2 regions of the Halalkalibacter krulwichiae genome follow, and region 1 is predicted to be linked to the other one. Evidence: a T-box and tRNA genes for the amino acid it is inferred to sense, from the RefSeq annotation. Region 1 holds a T-box; the other holds one or more tRNA genes.

Region 1 (6,547 bases):
ATCTATCAGAAAAAAGATCTCAATCAAATCACTCATGCCTATTGTTGTTCTATTCATAAAGCACAAGGAAGCGAATTTCCAATTGTTGTGATGCCGGTAGTAAGGAGCTATGCGAGAATGCTAAGAAGAAACTTATTATATACAGGGATTACTCGAGCTAAGCAATTTCTTCTATTATGCGGAGATTTAAAAGCTATACATTCTGCTATCACACAAAAAGAAGAATTGCATAGAAATTCAATGCTTCAAATGAAATTACGAAATTTAACAGTGGAAAAAGCTAACCAACATAACTTAGAGGAAAAAGCCACAAACTAAAAGTGTTCGAAAAAGGTGGCGATTTGCTTTGCGAACATTTTCTACTGTTGAAGGATTACCAGTGATATCTTTGGCAAATGGACACGAATATGGTCATGTCATAGACCTTCTTTATGACGAAGGAACAGCCAAAGGGTTTGTTATTGATCCGAAAGGCTGGTTTGTTAAGCATCAGTTTCTCCCGATTAAATCAATTATGAGTATCGGGACAGCTGGAGTCATGATCGGGAATTCCCATGTTTTAAAACCACTAAGTCTTAATGAAAAAAAAGCAATTCCTCTTAAAACGGGGAAGCGACGTCTTCATGGGACTGCGCTACTTTCGGCTGAGGGGGAAAAATTAGGGCTATTGGAAGATGTATACTTCATGGAAGAATTGGGCACGATTATAGGGTATGAAGTGACGGAAGGGTTGGTAGCAGACCTAGTAGAAGGTCGTAAGGTCGTCAAAAGTCAGGGGAAGCTGACAGTTGCTGGTGGCCGGGCCATCCTAACGGAATAGAAGGGAGCCTATAATCATGCGTTGTCCAAATTGCCAAAGCAAAGATATCGGGAAAATTGGTACAAATCAATACTATTGCTGGAATTGTTTTGTAGAAATGAGTTTATTAAAGGGGCGACTTTCAATGCATCAAGTTGAAGAAGACGGTTCATTAAGCTCATTGGATGATCTGTTTGAAGAGAAGGACCTTCAAGTTGGGATGCAATCAACCGATGCGGTATAAAGAAGGGCCTCGTCTAAAGAAGGGAGTTACGAATTTTGATTCGTTCAAATTATGACTGAATCATTTCTCGTTTCCCTTCTTTTTTGTATGGATAAAAAATACCTGCACACACTAAATTTTGGGGTGTGTATGGATGAACAAGGAAATTCAGCAAAGATGGTTACATAGACTTATCCTGAGCTTATTGGCTCTATTAATTATATTCATGATTGTTCAACTAGCACCGTTATTATCGCCATTCGCGAACGTTATTAGAGCTTTAAGTTTGCCTGTTGGAATTGCAGCTCTACTTACTTATTTACTCCATCCATTGGTCGAAAAGCTGCATGAACTTGGTATGTCACGAGCTTTGGCTGTATTATTAATCTTTTTCTTTGTCGTTTTCCTGCTGGTTTTCTTAGCAATGATTGGATTACCAGCATTCATAAAGCAAATTCAACATGCATTCGAAACATTACCAGAACAATTTACTCAAATAGAAAGAGAAACCGATAAGATTCAGGACCAACTTAGTACGTTACCAGGACCACTTCAGGAGCAATCTCAAGAATGGAGATTGCAGCTTGAGCAAATAGGAAAAGGAATTTTTGATCAAATAGAAGAGATGGCCTTATTCTTAATGAAGTCCATGTTCTCATTTATTGTCATTCCATTTTTGGTGTTCTTTTTTCTAAAAGATCATGATCTTCTCCAAAAAGCAGCTTGGTATCTTACTCCTAGAAAATGGAGAAGCGGATTAAAACGCTATATGAGGGATGTAGATTATACATTTGGGAGTTATATTCGTGGACAGTTGCTCGTCTCGTTATCTGTTTTTATTATATCAACGATTGGCTTATGGATTTTAGGAGTTCCGTATCCAATTGTATTAGGTTTTTTCATGGGTGTCATGGATTTAATCCCATACTTTGGTCCGTTTATTGGTGCGATTCCAGCGGTAATTATTGCTTTCCTACAATCCTGGCAATTAGGCTTGCTTACGATCCTTTTAATTTTTATCATTCAACAAATTGAAGGGAATATTTTATCCCCTGTTATAGTAGGGAAAACATTGCACCTACACCCGGCTTTAATCATTTTAGCTTTGTTGGTTGGAGCTGAAGTTGGTGGTTTTCTCGGCATGTTAATTGCTGTTCCAATTTTAGCAATAGGAAAGGTAACTTTGCTGCATACTCGCCTGCACTTTATGAAAGATTGACATTTGCTGGTTCAATTTCTATAATATAAGGGCAAATACCGAAGTGAAAACGTAGAAGGAACAAGTATGAAGCAGTCCACTTTTAGAGAGGGATACCCATGGCTGGAAGGTATACTAAGTGAAGGGCTTCAGAAAGCTACTCCGGAGTGCAGATAATCTCTGCCGTGCGCCGCGTTAAGGCAGTTAAGTGATAGACAAGTTTGTCTATAATTAGGGTGGTACCGCGTGATGTTAACTCTCGTCCCTTTTTTGGGATCGGGAGTTTTTTGTTTTTTATTATACATAAATAAGGAGATGACTTTAATGAAAAAACTGACGTCTGCTCAGGTAAGACAAATGTATTTAGATTTCTTTAAGGAAAAGGGACATGACATTGAACCAAGTGCTTCTCTTGTCCCTCACGAAGATCCTTCCTTACTCTGGATTAATAGTGGAGTTGCGACATTAAAGAAATATTTTGATGGACGTGTCATTCCAGATAATCCACGTATTACAAATGCGCAAAAATCCATTCGTACAAATGATATCGAAAATGTCGGAAAAACGGCACGTCATCATACATTTTTTGAAATGCTAGGAAATTTCTCAATTGGGGATTACTTTAAAGAAGAAGCGATTGAATGGGCATGGGAATTTTTAACTAGCGAAAAGTGGATTGGATTTGAAGCGGAAAAATTATCTGTGACAGTTCATCCAGAAGATAATGAAGCTTACGATTATTGGAGAGATAAAATCGGAATCTCTGAAGAAAGAATTATCCGCTTAGAGGGTAATTTCTGGGACATTGGAGAAGGGCCAAGTGGACCTAATACTGAAATTTTCTATGACCGTGGTCCTAGTTACGGGAATGATGAGAATGACCCTGAGCTATATCCAGGTGGAGAAAATGAACGTTACCTAGAAGTATGGAACTTAGTATTTTCTCAATTTAATCATAATCCAGATGGTAGTTACACTCCATTACCGAAAAAGAATATTGATACCGGTATGGGGCTAGAACGAATGGTTTCGGTTATCCAAGATGTTCCAACAAACTTCGAGACAGACTTATTTATGCCAATTATTCAAGCGACAGAAGAAATCTCTGGTGTGACATATGGACAAGACAAAGAGAAAGATGTTGCTTTTAAAGTGATCGCCGATCATGTTCGTACGGTTACTTTTGCAGTTTCAGATGGTGCACTTCCTTCAAATGAAGGAAGAGGATATGTGTTAAGAAGATTACTTCGCCGCGCGGTTCGTTATGCAAAATTAATTTCGATTCACCGTCCTTTCATGTACGAGTTAGTGCCAGTTGTTGCTGAAATTATGGTTGACTTTTACCCAGAAGTTAAGGCGAAAACTGATTTTGTCCAAAAAGTACTAAAGAATGAAGAGGAACGTTTCCATGAAACGTTAAATGAAGGATTAGCGATCTTAGGTAAAGTATTAGATGAAGCTTTAGCAGCAGGAAAAGTTAAAATTGATGGTGCTGATGTATTTAGGTTATACGATACGTACGGGTTCCCTGTTGATTTAACAGAAGAATATGTTCAAGAAAAAGGGTTAGAAATCGACCGTGAAGGTTTCGAAACAGAAATGGAAGCTCAGCGGGAGCGTGCTCGTTCTGCACGTCAGGAATCTGGATCAATGCAAGTTCAAGATGAAATACTAGGCCAAATTACCGTGGAGAGTCAATTTGTTGGATATGATCATCTACAGATAGAGTCGAAGATCGAAGTCATTATTGCTGAAAAAGAAGTAAGAGATTCTGTAGCAGCTGGAGTTACAGCGCAAGTGATCTTAGATCAAACTCCTTTTTATGCGGAAAGTGGTGGCCAAGTAGCAGATAAGGGATTGATTCGCGGTAGCAATCTATTAGCAGAAGTGACAGATGTATCAAAAGCTCCAAATGGTCAGCATTTACACACAGTTGTCATTAAAGAAGGTGTACTAGAAAAGGATGATTATGTTACTTGTACTGTAGAAGAAACAGAGAGAACGTCAATCGTCAAAAATCATACAGCGACACATCTTCTTCATCAAGCCTTGAAAGATGTATTAGGCACACATGTTAACCAAGCTGGTTCATTGGTATCAGAAGATCGTCTACGCTTTGATTTCTCTCATTTTGGCCAAGTAACTGTTGAAGAGTTATCGAAAATCGAAGACATTGTCAATCAACAAATTTGGAATGCGCTAGAAGTAGAGATTTCATTGAAAAATCTTGATGAAGCAAAAGAAATGGGGGCAATGGCGTTATTTGGTGAAAAATATGGAGAGACTGTAAGAGTAGTTAAGGTTGGAGAATACAGTTTAGAGCTTTGTGGAGGTTGTCATGTCCGTAATACAGCTGAAATTGGACTATTCAAGCTTGTCTCGGAATCCGGAATTGGTGCTGGAGTACGCCGAATTGAAGCTGTAACTGGAAGAGGAGCATATGAACATATGAATGCTCAAATTCAGCTATTAAAAGATGTTGCTGTTAATTTAAAGGCGAAACGTGTACAAGACGTTCCGGCAAGAATTGAAGCTACGCAACAACAAATCAAAGATTTACAAAGAGAAAATGAATCTTTAACGGCAAAATTGGGTAACATGGAAGCTGGAAATCTTGTTAATGAAGCTGTGGCAATAAACGGTGTTAGTGTCCTTGCTAAAAAAGTTGATGCTGCTGATATGGATGGATTAAGAGGTATTGTTGATAAGCTAAAGCAAGATTTAACATCAGGTATTATCGTACTTGGAGCGGTAGCTGGTGAAAAAGTAAACATCGTTGCAGGGGTTACAAAAGACTTGAACGCAAAAGGATACCATGCCGGTAAACTTGTGAAAGAAGTTGCATCACGTTGTGGCGGTGGCGGTGGTGGCCGTCCTGATATGGCACAAGCTGGTGGGAAAAACCCAAGTGAATTAGAAGAAGCTTTAGCATTTGTAGAAGAATATGTAAATTCAATTTCCTAATTGAAACGTTATAGTGTACAATGAAAGTAGACAAGCTATTTGGAAATGTAATGAAAAAGAATAGTCAAATAGCAATGAATGAAAGAGGTGTTTGTGATGAGCTCTATGGACAAAACGATGCAATTTAATTTTCATGATGACACGGTTGATGTTGATGTCCAAGAGGTGCTTCTCTCTGTTTATGAATCACTTGAGGAGAAAGGCTATAACCCCATTAACCAGATTGTAGGATACTTGCTTTCAGGAGATCCAGCGTACATTCCTCGTCATAAGGATGCACGTACGCTCATTCGTAAGCTAGAACGTGATGAATTAATTGAAGAGTTAGTGAAATCCTATTTATCACAGCACCGTAAGGAGAATGAATGAGAGCACTTGGATTAGATGTTGGTACAAAAACAATTGGTGTAGCAATAAGTGATGAACTCGGATGGACAGCCCAAGGTCTTTCTACACTTAGAAGAGACGAAGAAAGTCCAGAGAAGGATTTTCAAGCAATTGTAGCATTAGTAGAAGAAAATAATGTTGATACAGTTGTCATTGGGTTACCTAAAAATATGAATGGTACAATAGGTCCGAGTGGTGAAAGAAGTCAGGCTTTTGCTGATACATTAAGTGAGCATGTAGCGTGCACGATAAAGATGTGGGATGAGCGCCTAACGACTGTCGCTGCAGAACGAATGCTAATTTCTGCAGATGTTAGTCGAAAGAAAAGAAAAAAAGTGATTGATAAGATGGCTGCAGTTATGATCCTACAAGGGTTTCTTGATCATAAAGGAAATTAAACTAAAAATAAGTCAACTTCCTTTGTGTCATACCCTATATTATTAAAATGAGGTGCAATTTAAATGGCAGAACAAGAAAAAGAACGTATTGTAATTCCTGATGAAAATGGTGATGAGCATCTATTTGATGAATTATTTAGATTCCATGTTGATGCGACGAATAAGTCTTACATTTTAGTTACTCCAGTTGGAGCTGATGAAGACGAAGAGGAAGAAGTAGAAGTATTTGCTTTCCGTTTTGAGGATCGTGAAGGGGAAGAAGATGATATTGCGCTATTCCCTGTTGAGACGGATGAAGAGTGGGAAATGGTTGAAGAAATGTTAAATACGTTTCAACCAGAGGATGAAGAGTAAGTTTTATCAAAACCAATTCCAAAACCAGGAATATTTTAAAAAAACCAATTCCAAAACCAGGAATTGGTTTTTTTCTTTATCTTTTAGAGAATTATAGTATAATTAGACGGTGGAAGGAGGAGAAAAATGTCTGATTCCAACGAAAAACCACGAAATGAATTATATGAAGAGCGGGTTTCACAGGCTCGTGTCGTTAGGAGAATTGTTTTTTTAAGCTTAATTGG
Region 2 (6,547 bases), 530 kb from region 1:
CATAGCTGGCAAAAGCCATCAAGGGGATTTTATTTTAAAGAGGAGTGATAAAATAGGACTTCTAAAATAACGCTTTTTTCTATATACAAAAAAAAGCACAATCCATTGGATTGTACTTTATCAGCCTGGCAACGTCCTACTCTCACAGGGGGAAGCCCCCAACTACCATCGGCGCAGAAGAGCTTAACGACCGTGTTCGGCATGGGAACGGGTGTGACCTCTTCGCTATCGCCACCAGACTATTTATTGAACATCGGATTCTCCTCAGAGTATCTTCGTTCACATTTGAGAAATGGTTCTCTCAAAACTAGATAATGCGTAATAGAAACTCAAGAATATATATTGGATAAGTCCTCGACCGATTAGTATCTGTCAGCTCCACGTGTCGCCACGCTTCCACACCAGACCTATCAACCTCATCATCTCTAAGGGGTCTTACTGGATTAACTCCATGGGAAATCTCATCTTGAGGGGGGCTTCATGCTTAGATGCTTTCAGCACTTATCCCGTCCACACGTAGCTACCCAGCTATGCTCCTGGCGGAACAACTGGTACACCAGCGGTGTGTCCATCCCGGTCCTCTCGTACTAAGGACAGCTCCTCTCAAATTTCCTACGCCCGCGACGGATAGGGACCGAACTGTCTCACGACGTTCTGAACCCAGCTCGCGTACCGCTTTAATGGGCGAACAGCCCAACCCTTGGGACCTACTTCAGCCCCAGGATGCGATGAGCCGACATCGAGGTGCCAAACCTCCCCGTCGATGTGGACTCTTGGGGGAGATAAGCCTGTTATCCCCAGGGTAGCTTTTATCCGTTGAGCGATGGCCCTTCCATGCGGAACCACCGGATCACTAAGCCCGACTTTCGTCCCTGCTCGACTTGTAGGTCTCGCAGTCAAGCTCCCTTTTGCCTTTGCACTCTACGAATGATTTCCAACCATTCTGAGGGAACCTTTGGGCGCCTCCGTTACTGTTTAGGAGGCGACCGCCCCAGTCAAACTGCCCACCTGACACTGTCCCTGAACCGGATCACGGCTCGAGGTTAGAATGTCAGCACAGTCAGGGTAGTATCCCACCGACGCCTCCACGTAAGCTGGCGCTCACGCTTCCAAGGCTCCTACCTATCCTGTACAAACTGTACCAACATCCAATATCAAGCTACAGTAAAGCTCCATGGGGTCTTTCCGTCCTGTCGCGGGTAACCTGCATCTTCACAGGTACTATAATTTCACCGGGTCTCTCGTTGAGACAGTATCCAAATCGTTACACCATTCGTGCGGGTCGGAACTTACCCGACAAGGAATTTCGCTACCTTAGGACCGTTATAGTTACGGCCGCCGTTTACTGGGGCTTCAATTCAGAGCTTCTCGCGAACGATAACCCCTCCTCTTAACCTTCCAGCACCGGGCAGGTGTCAGCCCCTATACTTCGCCTTGCGGCTTCGCAGAGACCTGTGTTTTTGCTAAACAGTCGCTTGGATCTTTTCACTGCGGCTCTCTCGGGCTTGCACCCTAATAGAGCACCCCTTCTCCCGAAGTTACGGGGTCATTTTGCCGAGTTCCTTAACGAGAGTTCTCCCGAGCGTCTTAGAATTCTCTTCTCGCCTACCTGTGTCGGTTTGCGGTACGGGCACCTCTCACCTCGCTAGAGGCTTTTCTAGGCAGTGTAGGATCAGGAACTTCGGTACTAATATTTCCCTCGCCATCACAGCTCAGCCTTTATGGAAAGCGGATTTGCCTACTTTCCAGCCTAACTGCTTGGACGCGCATATCCATCAGCGCGCTTACCCTACCTTTCTGCGTCCCCCCATTGCTCAAACGGTGAGGAGGTGGTACAGGAATTTCAACCTGTTGTCCATCGCCTACGCCTTTCGGCCTCGGCTTAGGTCCCGACTGACCCTGAGCGGACGAGCCTTCCTCAGGAAACCTTGGGCTTTCGACGGAGGGGATTCTCACCCCTCACTCGCTACTCATACCGGCATTCTCACTTCTAAGCGCTCCACCAGTCCTCTCGGTCTGACTTCGCTGCACTTAGAACGCTCCCCTACCACTGACACCAGAAGGTGTCAATCCATAGCTTCGGTGATACGTTTAGCCCCGGTACATTTTCGGCGCAGAGTCACTCGACCAGTGAGCTATTACGCACTCTTTAAATGGTGGCTGCTTCTAAGCCAACATCCTGGTTGTCTGGGCAACTCCACATCCTTTTCCACTTAACGTATACTTTGGGACCTTAGCTGATGGTCTGGGCTGTTTCCCTCTTGACTACGGATCTTAGCACTCGCAGTCTGACTCCCGAGGATAAGTATTTGGCATTCGGAGTTTGACTGAATTCGGTAATCCTGTGGGGACCCCTAGTCCAATCAGTGCTCTACCTCCAATACTCTTCCCTCGAGGCTAGCCCTAAAGCTATTTCGGGGAGAACCAGCTATTTCCGAGTTCGATTGGCATTTCACCCCTACCCACACCTCATCCCCGCACTTTTCAACGTGCGTGGGTTCGGGCCTCCATTCAGTGTTACCTGAACTTCACCCTGGACATGGGTAGATCACACGGTTTCGGGTCTACGACCACGTACTAGGGTAATGTATTCATTACCCACTGCGCCCTATTCAGACTCGCTTTCGCTGCGGCTCCGCCTATTCAGCTTAACCTTGCACGGGATCGTAACTCGCCGGTTCATTCTACAAAAGGCACGCTGTCACCCGTAAATGGGCTCCAACTAGTTGTAGGCACACGGTTTCAGGATCTCTTTCACTCCCCTTCCGGGGTGCTTTTCACCTTTCCCTCACGGTACTGGTTCACTATCGGTCACTAGGGAGTATTTAGCCTTGGGAGATGGTCCTCCCGGATTCCGACGGGGTTTCACGTGTCCCGCCGTACTCAGGATACGTCTCGGAGAGACGGGCATTTCGGCTACAGGGCTGTTACCTTATACTGCGGATCTTTCCAGATCGCTTCACCTATGCTCGTCTTTTGTAACTCCGTATGAGACGTCCTACAACCCCAAGAGGCAAGCCTCTTGGTTTGGGCTGTTTCCGTTTCGCTCGCCGCTACTTAGGAAATCGCATTTGCTTTCTCTTCCTCTGGGTACTTAGATGTTTCAGTTCCCCAGGTCTGCCTCCTCATACCCTATGTATTCAGGTATGGGTACCATCCCATTACGGATGGTGGGTTCCCCCATTCGGATATCCTCGGATCAAAGCTTACTTACAGCTCCCCGAGGCGTTTCGCCGTTCGTCGCGTCCTTCTTAGGCTCCTAGTGCCAAGGCATCCACCGTGCGCCCTTCATAACTTAACCAAATTAAAAAGGTATTTCGGATGTGATTTTTCAAAAATCACTTGAATTCTTGACATGCTCGTTTGATCTTCTCTTATAAATAAGATACCGATAAAACTAACATTGTTTCTATTTGCATTATCTAGTTTTCAAAGAACCAGTTTACTAATTAGAATACAATTCTCATCAGTAAACACTAAAGTATATTTTGGTGGAGCCTAGCGGGATCGAACCGCTGACCTCCTGCGTGCAAGGCAGGCGCTCTCCCAGCTGAGCTAAGGCCCCAAATAAAAACGTCCATATAAAACAAACGTTTAATTAAATTCTTATAATGGTGGGCCTAAGTGGACTCGAACCACCGACCTCACGCTTATCAGGCGTGCGCTCTAACCAGCTGAGCTATAGGCCCATACGACTTTTTTATCGAGTTAACTAACTTAATAGAGAGTTTTGAGCCCTCTCAAAACTGAACAAAAGACCAAAGCATCAAACAACCGAAGTTGTTCGTCGACTAGAGTATTACTCCATAGAAAGGAGGTGATCCAGCCGCACCTTCCGATACGGCTACCTTGTTACGACTTCACCCCAATCATCTGTCCCACCTTAGGCGGCTAGCTCCCAAAAGGGTTACTCCACCGACTTCGGGTGTTACAAACTCTCGTGGTGTGACGGGCGGTGTGTACAAGGCCCGGGAACGTATTCACCGCGGCATGCTGATCCGCGATTACTAGCAATTCCGGCTTCATGTAGGCGAGTTGCAGCCTACAATCCGAACTGAGAATGGCTTTATGAGATTGGCTCGACCTCGCGGTTTTGCTGCTCTTTGTACCATCCATTGTAGCACGTGTGTAGCCCAGGTCATAAGGGGCATGATGATTTGACGTCATCCCCACCTTCCTCCGGTTTGTCACCGGCAGTCACCTTAGAGTGCCCAACTAAATGCTGGCAACTAAGATCAAGGGTTGCGCTCGTTGCGGGACTTAACCCAACATCTCACGACACGAGCTGACGACAACCATGCACCACCTGTCACTTATGTCCCCGAAGGGAAATCCCTATCTCTAGGGAGGGCATAAGGATGTCAAGACCTGGTAAGGTTCTTCGCGTTGCTTCGAATTAAACCACATGCTCCACTGCTTGTGCGGGCCCCCGTCAATTCCTTTGAGTTTCAACCTTGCGGTCGTACTCCCCAGGCGGAGTGCTTAATGTGTTAACTTCGGCACTAAGGGCATCGAAACCCCTAACACCTAGCACTCATCGTTTACGGCGTGGACTACCAGGGTATCTAATCCTGTTTGCTCCCCACGCTTTCGCGCCTCAGCGTCAGTTACAGACCAGAGAGTCGCCTTCGCCACTGGTGTTCCTCCACATATCTACGCATTTCACCGCTACACGTGGAATTCCACTCTCCTCTTCTGTACTCAAGTCTCCCAGTTTCCAATGACCCTCCACGGTTGAGCCGTGGGCTTTCACATCAGACTTAAAAGACCGCCTGCGCGCGCTTTACGCCCAATAATTCCGGACAACGCTTGCCACCTACGTATTACCGCGGCTGCTGGCACGTAGTTAGCCGTGGCTTTCTGGTTAGGTACCGTCAAGGTACCGCCCTATTCGAACGGTACTTGTTCTTCCCTAACAACAGAGCTTTACGAACCGAAATCCTTCATCACTCACGCGGCGTTGCTCCGTCAGACTTTCGTCCATTGCGGAAGATTCCCTACTGCTGCCTCCCGTAGGAGTCTGGGCCGTGTCTCAGTCCCAGTGTGGCCGATCACCCTCTCAGGTCGGCTACGCATCGTCGCCTTGGTAAGCCATTACCTTACCAACTAGCTAATGCGCCGCGGGCCCATCCTGTAGTGATAGCCGGAGCCATCTTTTATTCTGAGACCATGAGGTCTCAGATGTTATCCGGTATTAGCACCGATTTCTCGATGTTATCCCAGTCTACAGGGCAGGTTGCCCACGTGTTACTCACCCGTCCGCCGCTAACGTCATAAGAGCAAGCTCTTAATCAGTCCGCTCGACTTGCATGTATTAGGCACGCCGCCAGCGTTCGTCCTGAGCCAGGATCAAACTCTCCATAAAAGTGTTTGATTTGTGCTCAAATCGTATCGCTAACGATACTTCATTGTGATTTTGCGAAATCACTTAAAATTGACGAGATATCATGTATCTCTTTCGCTTGGCTTTTGTTCAGTTTTCAAAGAACTCGACGTCGCTCATTGGCGGCTTTTATATGTTAACAAACTTAAGTCAGTAAGTCAACAACTTTTTTTCGCGGTCATTCTAGTCATTTCGACTTCGTTCGCGACAACGAAATTAAATATACCATCTATCTATATATGCGTCAATAGATTTTTTTATTTTTTATTACACTTTTTATCAATGGTGAAACGTTCGCCTAATAAAAAGCAACTTCTTAAAAAAGAAGTTGCTTTACAAACATATCCCTATTCAGATAAGAAACCGAAGTAGGCTAAGAAGACAAAGAATAACACGTACATGATCGGATGAATTTCCTTCCCTCTTCCTTTAGCTAACATCGTTATCGGATATAAGATGAACCCCATCGCGATCCCTGTTGCAATACTAGATGTCAACGGCATAGTTACAATAGTCACAAACGCAGGAACAGCCACTTCAAATTTTTTCCAATCGATCAACCCTAAAGAAGATGCCATCAAAATCCCAACAACAATTAAAGCAGGTGCTGTCACTTGTTCCGTCACAACCGCTAATAACGGCGAGAAGAAAAGTGCAACAAGGAACAATACTGATGTAACAACAGAAGTAAAACCAGTACGACCTCCAGCAGCAACACCAGAAGCAGATTCAACATAAGCTGTTGTAGTTGAAGTACCTAACAACGCCCCAATTGATGTAGCACTTGAATCTGCCAATAAAGCTTTGCCGGCACGAGGAAGCTTATTATCCTTCACAAAACCAGCTTGATTAGCCACTGCATAAAGAGTGCCTGCTGTATCAAAGAAGTCAACAAACAAGAAAGTTAAAACTACCACGAGCAATTGCACTGTAAACACGCTGCCCCAATCAATTCTGAAAGCTTCAAGGAAAGTCGGCGCTAAACTAGGAACCGCCCCAACTACTCGATCCGGCGTATCAATTACACCTGTGATCATTCCTAAAAGTGCTGTAGCAACCATCCCGTAGAAGATACCGCCGTTAAAACCTCTAACCAATAACACAACTGTAATGATAATTCCAAAAATGGCAATAAGCGTTGGACCCGTTAGCAAATCACCTAAA

Evidence for each region. The T-box of region 1 lies ahead of alaS (alanine--tRNA ligase). A T-box ahead of a tRNA ligase gene usually reads a tRNA of that ligase, here a tRNA-Ala.
Region 2: it has a tRNA-Ala gene. The T-box ahead of alaS (alanine--tRNA ligase) is inferred to sense a tRNA for this amino acid. The anticodon was not compared.

What each region holds. Positions count from the first base shown of each region.
Region 1 covers NZ_CP020814.1:858,288-864,834, forward strand. The annotation lists gene recD2 (SF1B family DNA helicase RecD2) at 1-318, shown strand, start outside; gene BkAM31D_RS04480 (PRC-barrel domain-containing protein) at 347-820, shown strand; gene BkAM31D_RS04485 (YrzR-like zinc ribbon domain) at 837-1,043, shown strand; gene BkAM31D_RS04490 (AI-2E family transporter) at 1,177-2,241, shown strand; T-box leader at 2,285-2,490, shown strand; gene alaS (alanine--tRNA ligase) at 2,545-5,184, shown strand; gene BkAM31D_RS04500 (IreB family regulatory phosphoprotein) at 5,281-5,553, shown strand; gene ruvX (Holliday junction resolvase RuvX) at 5,550-5,969, shown strand; gene BkAM31D_RS04510 (DUF1292 domain-containing protein) at 6,033-6,323, shown strand; gene mltG (endolytic transglycosylase MltG) at 6,450-6,547, shown strand, end outside.
Region 2 covers NZ_CP020814.1:331,005-337,551, reverse strand. The annotation lists rRNA gene rrf (5S ribosomal RNA) at 124-239, opposite strand; rRNA gene BkAM31D_RS01730 (23S ribosomal RNA) at 343-3,301, opposite strand; tRNA gene BkAM31D_RS01725 (tRNA-Ala) at 3,490-3,565, opposite strand; tRNA gene BkAM31D_RS01720 (tRNA-Ile) at 3,613-3,689, opposite strand; rRNA gene BkAM31D_RS01715 (16S ribosomal RNA) at 3,811-5,365, opposite strand; gene BkAM31D_RS01710 (NCS2 family permease) at 5,731-6,547, opposite strand, start outside.